DNA from 3 places in the Paeniglutamicibacter kerguelensis genome. Region 3 is predicted to be linked to each of the others. Evidence: predicted binding sites of a transcription regulator. Region 3 holds the regulator's gene; each other region holds the start of a gene.
The links. The regulator LexA, encoded in region 3, represses DNA repair genes until DNA is damaged. The targets are predictions, from matches to a motif close to TCGAACANNTGTTCGA.

Region 1 (3,272 bases), 960 kb from region 3:
ATATTCCCTTCCTTCCCGGGGTCGGACCAAATCACCGCATGGGGCAACCGCGAGCTGTACACGCTCGCGGAGCTGCCGCAATCGGTGGCCATTGTGGGCGGAAGCGCCGTTGCACTGGAAACCGCCACATTTCTGGCCGGATTCGGAGTGGGTGTCACGCTGCTCAATAGGAGCCGGCGCCTGCTGGGCCGCGAGGAGCCCGAGGTCGCTGCGCTCGCCGAAGCCTATCTGCGGGAGTCGGGGGTGGATGTGCGCATGAACGGCTCGATCGCCAAGGGGCGAGCCGAGGGAGGGCGAAGCGTGCTGACGCTGGGTGACGGAAACGAACTGGCCGTGGACGCCGTCGTCTTCGCCACCGGACGGACCCCGCGCACCGAGGGGCTGGGCATCTCACTCGCCGGAGGCCTGCTGGACGACAAGGGATACATGCAGGTGGATGAGCACTGTCGATCGTCCGAAGGACTCTGGGCGGTGGGTGACGTCACCGGAATCATGCCCTTTACGCATGTCGCCAAATACCAGGGCCGCATCGTAGCCGATTGCATCCTGGGGAAGGAGCGAAACGCCGGCTATGGAGGAATCCCGCGGGTGGTGTTCGCGAACCCGGAAATCGCAGCGGTCGGACTCACGCGGGAGCAGGCCGACCTGATCGACCTCGAGACCGAAGCCGTCAGTGTGAACCTGCCCGAAACCATTGCCCGGCCATGGACATACGAACAAAACCCGCGAGGGGACCTGGGCATCCTGATTGACCGGCGGCAACAAGTCATGATTGGCGCCTGGGCGGTGGCGCCGCAAGCCAGCGAATGGATCCACCAGGCGGCCCTCGCCATTAGAACGCACATCCCGCTTTCGGTCCTGCGTGACCAGGTCCCGCAATTCCCCAGCTACAACGAGGCCTACCTCGTGGCGCTCGACAAGCTCGAGCACTCCGGATAGGTCCGCTCGACAAAGAGCCAAGCGTTGGTGTGCCATCTCATGCGAACCGCATAATCCCTGTTCACTGCCCGAAGCAATGCGGCACGGACGCGTGCGGGCGGCAAGCAGGTCCCAACGCGACTTGATTAGAACACGTGTTCTAATATGATGGCTCTACCCCTGCACGGCGGATGGCCCATGTTGCTCCCACACCGAAGCGACAAAAAACCTTCAAACCCGCACCCGGCAAACGAAAGGGGCGCTGCGAAGGGAGGGCCGGACATGCCCACGGGTTTCACCCACCTGCATGTTGCCTCCGCCTTCAGCGCGCACTACGGAGTTTCTTGGCCCGAGGACCTTGTCCAGGCGGCGCTCGCCGACGGTGCCGACGCACTGGCCATCACCGACCGCGACGGACTCTACGGAAGCATCAAACACCTCAAGGCCTGCATCAAGCACGGGATGGACCCCATCCTGGGGGTGGACCTGGCAACCCTCGAACCCGCCCGCCAGACAAACGACGGCAAGACACGCAACCCCCTGCGCGTCTCCGGGCGAATCATCATCCTGGCCAAGGGACACGGCAACGGAGCCGGCTACAAGGCCCTCTGCCGCCTAGTCTCCGCCGCACACCAACCAACAACACCCCACGGGATACGCAAACAACACATAGGCATCACCCCCGGGGAACTGGCAACCCATGCCCTCGACCCCACGGGGGAACCACTGCTCACCATCCTGCTGGGACCAAACTCCGACGTGGGCCTGGCAACCCAACACCACCGCTACGACCAGGCCCGCACCCGCATCCACCGATGGCGCACACTCCTGGGGGAGAGAACACTACGGGTAGAGATCGTCACCCACCTGAACAACCCCGGGGAACGGCTCAGCACCGCACACGCCATCCGCATGCTCCGCTGCGCAGAAACGGCAAACATCGCCCCCATCCTCACCAACGCCGTCAGATACGCCGAACCCGACGGCGCGGCAACCGCGGACGTCCTGGACTCCGCACGTGCACTCACCTCCCTCGAAACCCTCAACGACATCCAACCCAACGGACAAGGCTGGCTCAAGACCACAAGGCACATGCGCCACCTCGCCGCGGAAATCGCCCGCGAGGCAACAAGCCACCGGATAGGGACAACACTCCTGCAAAACACCTCGGCGCTCGCCGACTGGGCACGCCTCGACCCCGTCAATGACACCGGATGGGGAATACCCATAGTGCCCGAAGCCCACATCATCGGCATCACCGGCGAACCCAACCGGGAACTTGCCGCACGCGCGGAAGCCGGCATCGGCAGGCTCATCCCCGGGGAGAGCAACAACCCCCTGATGCGCCAACGCCTAGGGGAAGAACTAAGTACCATCGCAGACCTCGGCTTCGCCCCCTACTTCCTCACCGTCGCGGAAGTCAGCGACATGATCACCCACATGGGCATACGCTCCGCCGCACGCGGCTCCGGAGCCTCATCGCTGGTCAACTACCTCACCGGCATCAGCCAGGTAAACCCCATCACCCACGACCTGCTCTTCGAACGCTTCCTCTCCCGCGACCGTGCCACCCTGCCGGACATAGACATAGACGTCGAATCCGCCCAACGCCACAACATCTACCAAAAAATCTTCACCCGCTTCGGCGCCGACCGCGTCAGCCTCATGAGCATGCAAAACGGCTACCGCGCCAGGGGAGCGGTACGCGACGCCGGAACGGCCCTCGGCATGGAGGAAGAAGACATAGACGTCATCGCCAAACAGCTCTGGCGCTTCTCCGCCTCATCCTTCCGCGACGCCCTGAACGAAAAACCCGAACTCGCACCCTTCGCCGACCGCCTCGGCACCGAAAAGCAACTCGACCTGCTCGTGGACCTCACCGAACGCCTCGACCGGCTGCCAAGACACATCTCCATGCACCCCTGCGGAGTCATCCTCTCCAACAACACACTCCTGGACCGGACACCCGTCCAACCCAGCGGACTGAACCTCCCCATGAGCCAATACGACAAACACGACATGGATCCCATGGGACTGCTCAAGCTCGACGTCCTGGGGGTACGCATGCAATCGGCCATCACCTACGCGCTCGCCGAAATCCAACGCATCCACCCCAGCGCACAAGCAGTCGCCAAAGCGGGGGGACACCAAGGCAAACACCCGGGGGAAATCCCCGCCTACATCAAACCCAACGGAACCATCGACCTGGCCCTCGTCCCGCTCGACGACAAACCCACCTTCGAACTCATCCGCTCCACCCACACCCTCGGCTGCTTCCAGATCGAATCACCCGGACAACGCGAACTCATCGGCAAACTCGCCCCCCGCGACTTCAACGACCTCATCATCGACAT
Region 2 (3,272 bases), 940 kb from region 3:
CCCACCGGTCCCCCGCCGAACTTGGTGCACAGTGCGTGCAGCACCGAACGGTCAAGGCGGTCAAGGCCGCGCGCGTCAACCTCATACATGTCCAGTGCGGCGGATGCGGCTCGTGCATCGATGTTTTCCAGCCTGTTCACCAAGGCCCAGTCGCGCACGCGGCGCAGGAGGCGGTTGGCAATACGGGGAGTTCCACGCGAACGCGAGGCAATTTCGCTGAAAGCCGCGGAGTTGACCTTCAGGGAAAGCATCATGGCCGAACGGCGCAGCACCAGTTCGAGTTCCTCGGTGCTGTAGAACTCCAGGTGCCCGGTGAACCCGAACCTGTCGCGCAGCGGGCCGGGGAGCAGGCCGGCGCGCGTGGTGGCACCGACGAGTGTGAAGGGGGGAAGTTCGAGCGGGATGGCCGTGGCACCGGCGCCCTTGCCGACGATGATGTCGACACGGAAATCCTCCATGGCCATGTACAGCATTTCCTCGGCGGGACGGCTCATGCGGTGGATCTCGTCCAGGAAGAGCACTTCGCCCTCCGTCAGCGACGAAAGGATGGCTGCCAGGTCGCCAGCATGCTGGATCGCCGGACCCGAGCTGATGCGCAATGGCGCATTCATTTCGGCGGCGATGATCATGGACAGGGTCGTTTTGCCCAGGCCTGGGGGGCCCGAGAGCAACACGTGGTCGGCCGTGCGCTCACGGATCTTCGATGCTTCAAGCACCAGTGAGAGCTGTTGGCGGACCCGGGCCTGCCCCACAAAGTCGTCGAGGTTCTTGGGACGAAGCGCCGCCTCGAGCACACGCTCTTCGGGTTCGGAACCTGCGTTGGTGAGGATGCCGGATTCGCTCATTGTCTACTCCTAGAGTCCGGGACGCGTGCCGCGGCCCAGGGAACGCAGCACGGCCCGCAGGATCTCGGGAACACTGCCGTTGGTGGTGATTTCCGGATCGGACTTGGCCAACGCCTCGAGGGCCTTGTTGGCGTCCTTCTCGGTCCAGCCCAGGCCGGTGAGCGCCTCGATGACCTGCGGCTCCCATGCCGGGGCCACGGCGACGCCGCCGGTTGCCACGGCGCCGGTCGGGGCGAGTTTCCCTGAAAGCTCCAGCACGATGCGTTCGGCGCCCTTGGGTCCGATGCCCGAAACCTTGGTGAAGGCCTTGGTGTCCTTGGTGCTTGCCGCGATGCGGACGTCCTCCGGGGTGTGCACGGAAAGGATGGCAAGCCCGGTGCGCGGGCCGATGCCCGAAACGCCGACGAGGACCTCGAACACTTCTCGCTCCTCGCCGCTGGCGAAGCCGAAGAGCGTCATGGAATCCTCGCGGACCACCATGGAGGTGTGCACCAATGCCTCGCGCCCCACATGCAGGGTGGACAGGGTTTGCGGGGTTGCCTGGATGAGCATGCCGAAGCCGCCGACCTCGATGACCGCGCTGTTCAGGTTGACTTGCTGCGCCACTCCCCTGAGCGTACTGATCATCTGGCCGACCTCCGGTGGTTTGGGGTTTGCCGGCAACCAACGACCGGCAATGCGAATATATCTACGAACAGCTTACAGGCTGGACGCAATTTGTTCGTGGATTTGATCGCCCGCCGAACCCGGGAACCGGCGCCAAGCCGGTTCCCGTCCAACCCGTTTAGCGTGATTTGACGCTTCGGGCCTTGGCCTCGGCGGCGATCCAGGCTCGCTGGGCCGGGGTCAGGCCAGAGGTTCCGCTGCGCGGGGAGGAAGCCGATGCCGCTGCGCCGGCGGAGCCGAATGCCGCACCGCGCCAGCCATGCGTGATGGCAAGGGCCGCGGCGTCGGCGGCGTCCGCGGGAGAGGGCGGCTCGTCCAGGCGCAGGATCTTGGCGACCATCTTGCCGACCGCCTGCTTGTTGGACTGGCCGGAACCCGTCACCGCGGCCTTGACCTCGGTGGGGGTGTGCAGCGCCACGGGGATGTCACGGCGGGCCGCCGCAACGATGACGATGCCCGAGGCCTGTGCAGTGCCCATCACGGTGCTGACATTGAGCTGGCTGAAGACCCTCTCGAGTGCCACGACATCGGGCTTGTGCTGGTCAAGCCACGCGTCGATGCCGTCGGCTATGACCAGAAGGCGCCGGTCAAGCGGCAGGTCCGGTTCGGAGCCGATGACCTTGACATCGATGAGCGTGGCACGCCGGTTGGGTTCGACGTCGACCACGGCCAGCCCACAACGGGTCAGTCCGGGGTCGACGCCGACCACTCGCAGAGCCAAAGGGGCCTAGGCCTCTTCGAGTTCTGCCATGACCTCGGCACTGATGTCGGCGTTCGAGTAGACGTTCTGGACGTCGTCGAGTTCCTCGAGTGCCTCCGCCAGCTTCAGGAACTTGCGGGCCGCCTCGGCGTCCAGCTCGACCTGCATCGAGGGAACGAATTCAACTTCGTCGCTCTCGTACTCGATGCCGGCTTCCTCAAGGGCTGCAACGACGGCGCGCAGGTCGGTCGGTTCGCTGTGGATCTCGAACGAGTCACCGACTTCCTTTACCTCGTCGGCGCCGGCGTCGAGGACTGCCATGAGCACGTCGTCCTCGGTCAGGCCATTCTTCGGCAGGCCGACAACACCCTTGCGGGCAAAGAGGTACGCAACAGATCCTGGATCGGCTACGGAACCGCCATTGCGGGTGATGCCCAGGCGAACCTCGGAGGCTGCGCGGTTCTTGTTGTCGGTCAAGCACTCGATCAGCAGGGCCGAACCCTGCGGGCCGCGTGCTTCGTAAATGATCTCGGTGTAGTCGATGACTTCACCGGTCAAACCGGCGCCGCGCTTGACGGCGCGGTCAATGTTTTCATTGGGAACCGAGGTCTTCTTTGCCTTGGAAACCGCAAGTTCCAGGGCCGGGTTGCCAGCCATATCGGCGCCGCCGGCTCGCGCCGCGACCTCGATGTTCTTGATCAGCTTGGCGAAGGACTTGGCGCGCTTGGCGTCAATTGCAGCCTTCTTGTGTTTGGTGGTTGCCCATTTGGAGTGGCCGGACATGCTTACGCTTCTCCTCTGATCATGTGGATAAATAATTCGTGAATGCGGCGTTCGCCCGTCACCTCGGGGTGGAAGGACGTCGCCAGCAGGTTTCCCGAACGTACTGCAACAATTCTATCCACCTGGACCCCATCCGCGTTCATCGGCGTGTTCGCCGCCGGAATAGTGGCCAATGCCTCCACGGACGTGCCGATGCTTTCAACCCACGGGGCGCGGATGAAGACCGCGCGCACGGGCTTGGTCGGCTCGTCCGGATCCTGGCTGGACACGGATTCCAG
Region 3 (3,272 bases):
CCGGACGAGTCGAGCCAGCCGACGCTCAATGTCGCACCCCTGTCGGTCGCCGGCAAGCTTCGTGAGGGCCTCTTTGATGGTCGCACCGTCATCCTGACCAGCGCCACCCTGGCCATCGGGGCGGCCTTCGAGCCCGTCGCCGGCGCCTTGGGATTGGTCGGCGACGGCGCACCAACATGGAACGGCGTCGATGTGGGAAGCCCCTTCGACTACCCCAAGCAGGGCATCCTGTATGTGGCAAAGCACCTGCCCAAGCCGGGGCGCCAGATGTCGCAGGAAATGCTCAGCGAGATCGAAGACCTCATCAAGGCTTCCGGGGGAGGGGCCCTGGCGCTGTTCACCTCGCGCCGCGCAGCGGAGGAAGCAGCCGAGATCCTGCGTTCTCGGTTGGACATTCCGATTTTGTGCCAGGGCGAATCAAGCATGAAGGCCTTGGTCGACCAGTTCTCCGCCGAACCGGACACCTGCCTCTTCGGAACCATGACCCTGTGGCAGGGCGTCGACGTGCCGGGCAACGCGTGCCGCCTGGTGATCATCGACAAGATCCCGTTCCCCCGGCCCGACGACCCGCTTTCCTCGGCTCGCAGCCGGGATGTCGCCAAACACGGCGGCAACGGGTTCATGGCCGTGGCGGCGAGCCACGCCGCTGTCAGGTTGGCACAGGGTGCGGGACGCTTGATTCGTTCGGTCAACGACCGCGGAGTCGTGGCCGTCCTGGACTCGCGTCTGGCAACGGAACGCTATGGAAGCTTCCTGCGGGCCTCTTTGCCGCCATTGTGGGCCACCCCGGACAAGCCGACGGTGTTGGCCGCGCTGGAACGGCTCAACGAAACCTAGGAGACATTGCGGTCCATTGGGAGCGCAGGCGTCAATAAACCAATGAGGAAGGGGCCGGTCGATTCGACCGGCCCCTTCCTCATTGATATGCCTGTGACGTCCCTAGATGGAGCGCATGACCGAAACCACTTTGCCCATGACCGTTGCCGCGTCACCGAGGATCGGTTCGTAGCGGGAGTTCTGGGGCAGCAGCCAGGTGTGGCCATCTCGCTGGCGGAAGGTTTTCACCGTGGCTTCGTCGTCGAGCAGCGCCGCAACGATGTCGCCGTTGACTGCTGTTTGCTGACGTCGCACGACAACCCAGTCGCCATCGCAAATGGCGGCATCGATCATGGAATCGCCGCTGACCTTGAGCATGAAAAGTTCGCCATGACCTACGAGCTGGCGCGGCAACGCAAACACGTCTTCCACTGCCTGGTCAGCGAGGATCGGGTTGCCCGCAGCAATTCGGCCCACCAATGGAACCATGGCGGTATCCGCCGAAGTGGTCAGTTCCGAGACATTCATTCCGTTCGCGGCCTTGAGCTCGGCCTGACCGGAAACCACTTCAAGTTTCGTGTCGGATTTGAGTTGCAAAGGCAGCAGGATTTCCATGGCGCGCGGACGTCGGGGATCGCGACGGATATAGCCAAGCTTTTCGAGCTGGCTCAGCTGATGCGTCACGCTCGAGAGGCTGGCCAGGCCCACCGCGTCACCGATCTCTCGCATGGAAGGCGGGTAGCCGTTGGCACTGACCGAGCGCTGGATCGTTTCGAGAACCTTTTTCTGGCGAATGGTCAGGCTCTTCGCGTCTCGCCGAGGGGTTCGTTGTTCGGTCGTCATTCTGTGTGCCTCATCCCGATCGTCGGCGGTTGGCCCGCGCGTTCCGCAATTTGTCGGTGCGGAGTGATGAAGTGAATTCACCGTTCCACAACACTTATCTTAGTGGACGGCGGCGACCCTTTCAAAGATTTGTTCGAACCGATCTGGACACGTGTCGTTGAAAAGTGCTAGAAATAACTTGCGAACTACGAACACATATTCGAAAAATGTGTTCGAACGATAGAAGCTTGTTCGATTTGTGGCCCACTCGCATCGGCCCGTCGTATCTCTAAGGAAAGGCAAAGACATGGCAAACTCTGCTCTCTCGGCCCCGCTCCACCTCGTTCCGGATCCCATCGCGTACCACGCACCGCAGGAGGCTCCGCTGCGGTTGACGCGCCGCGGGAAATTCGTTTTGATCGCCATGCCGATCTTCATGGCCAGCATGGGTGTACTCATGCTTCTCGGCTTGTTCCTGTCACCGGCCAAGGCCTCTGCCGACGTGCCCGTGGGTGTCGCCGCCCTCAGTGTCACCGTGATCGAAGGCGACACGCTCTGGGGGCTGGCTCGCCAGTTCGCGCCCCAGCTTGACCCCCGCGAAGCGGTGCGCCAGATCGCCGAAATCAACAACCTTGAGGGAGACGTCCTGTACGCGGGAACGGAACTCTACATTCCAACGGCACGCTAGCTGCCGCCCCGCAGACGGCGGATGTGACCCCCGCGTCATTGCGAACCGATTGTTACCCCGTTCCACATTGCTGATTCTGATGCCTTGGACCGCGCGCCCTAGACTTATGGGGTGAATGAACGGCTAAATCGCCTGGCAAAATTGCCCCTGCGAGAGAATCTTCAAGGTCTTGAACCCTACGGCGCACCCCAAATTGACGTACCGATCCAGCTGAACGTCAATGAAAACACCCATCCGTTGCCCGAAGCCGTTCATCGCGCGATCGTCGAGGAAGTGTCCGCTGCGGCGCTGGGACTTAATCGCTACCCCGACCGTGAATTCACCGAGTTGCGTGAGCGCCTGGCAGCCTACCTCGGCCACGACCTGAATGCCGAGAATATCTGGGCGGCAAACGGATCCAATGAAGTGCTGCAACAAATCCTGCAGGCATTCGGCGGACCGGGCCGCACGGTCATGGGATTCCCTCCCACCTATTCGATGTACCCGCTGCTGGCCAGCGGAACCGACACCGCATACATTGCCGGTGTTCGCTCCGAGGGCTATGCCCTGTCCGCAGCCGATGCCGCGGAACAGGTGCGCGCCGCGGCACCCAACATCGTTTTCCTTTGCTCACCCAACAACCCGACGGGTACGGCCCTGGGCCTGGATGTCGTCGAGGCCGTCTACGAGGCCGGTGCCGCAAGCAATGCCATCATCATCGTGGATGAGGCCTACGCGGAATTTGCCCACAACGGAACCCTGTCGGCGCTGTCCCTGTTGCCGGGCCGCGAGCGCTTGATCGTCTCACGCACCATGTCCAAGGCCTTCGCCCTGGCCGGGGCCAGGGTTGGTTACCTCGCCGCCGCTCCCGAGGTCACCGATGCCATCCGCTTGGTCCGTCTGCCGTACCACCTTTCGGCGGTGACCCAGGCGACGGCCAATGCCGCGCTCAAGCACGTCGAGGCGC

Region 1: a site for LexA is predicted at 1,066-1,081, ahead of JOF47_RS08120 (DNA polymerase III subunit alpha). Genes of this name have one in related genera too.
Region 2: a site for LexA is predicted at 1,524-1,539, ahead of ruvA (Holliday junction branch migration protein RuvA). Genes of this name have one in related genera too.

Annotation. Positions count from the first base shown of each region.
Region 1 is NZ_JAGIOF010000001.1:1,786,377-1,789,648, reverse strand. It holds gene JOF47_RS08125 (dihydrolipoyl dehydrogenase family protein) at 1-939, shown strand, start outside; gene JOF47_RS08120 (DNA polymerase III subunit alpha) at 1,201-3,272, shown strand, end outside.
Region 2 is NZ_JAGIOF010000001.1:1,762,592-1,765,863, forward strand. It holds gene ruvB (Holliday junction branch migration DNA helicase RuvB) at 1-845, opposite strand, end outside; gene ruvA (Holliday junction branch migration protein RuvA) at 855-1,472, opposite strand; gene ruvC (crossover junction endodeoxyribonuclease RuvC) at 1,630-2,232, opposite strand; gene JOF47_RS08025 (YebC/PmpR family DNA-binding transcriptional regulator) at 2,239-2,994, opposite strand; gene pdxT (pyridoxal 5'-phosphate synthase glutaminase subunit PdxT) at 2,997-3,272, opposite strand, start outside.
Region 3 is NZ_JAGIOF010000001.1:822,950-826,221, forward strand. It holds gene JOF47_RS03640 (ATP-dependent DNA helicase) at 1-837, shown strand, start outside; gene lexA (transcriptional repressor LexA) at 940-1,659, opposite strand; gene JOF47_RS03650 (LysM peptidoglycan-binding domain-containing protein) at 1,946-2,326, shown strand; gene JOF47_RS03655 (histidinol-phosphate transaminase) at 2,438-3,272, shown strand, end outside.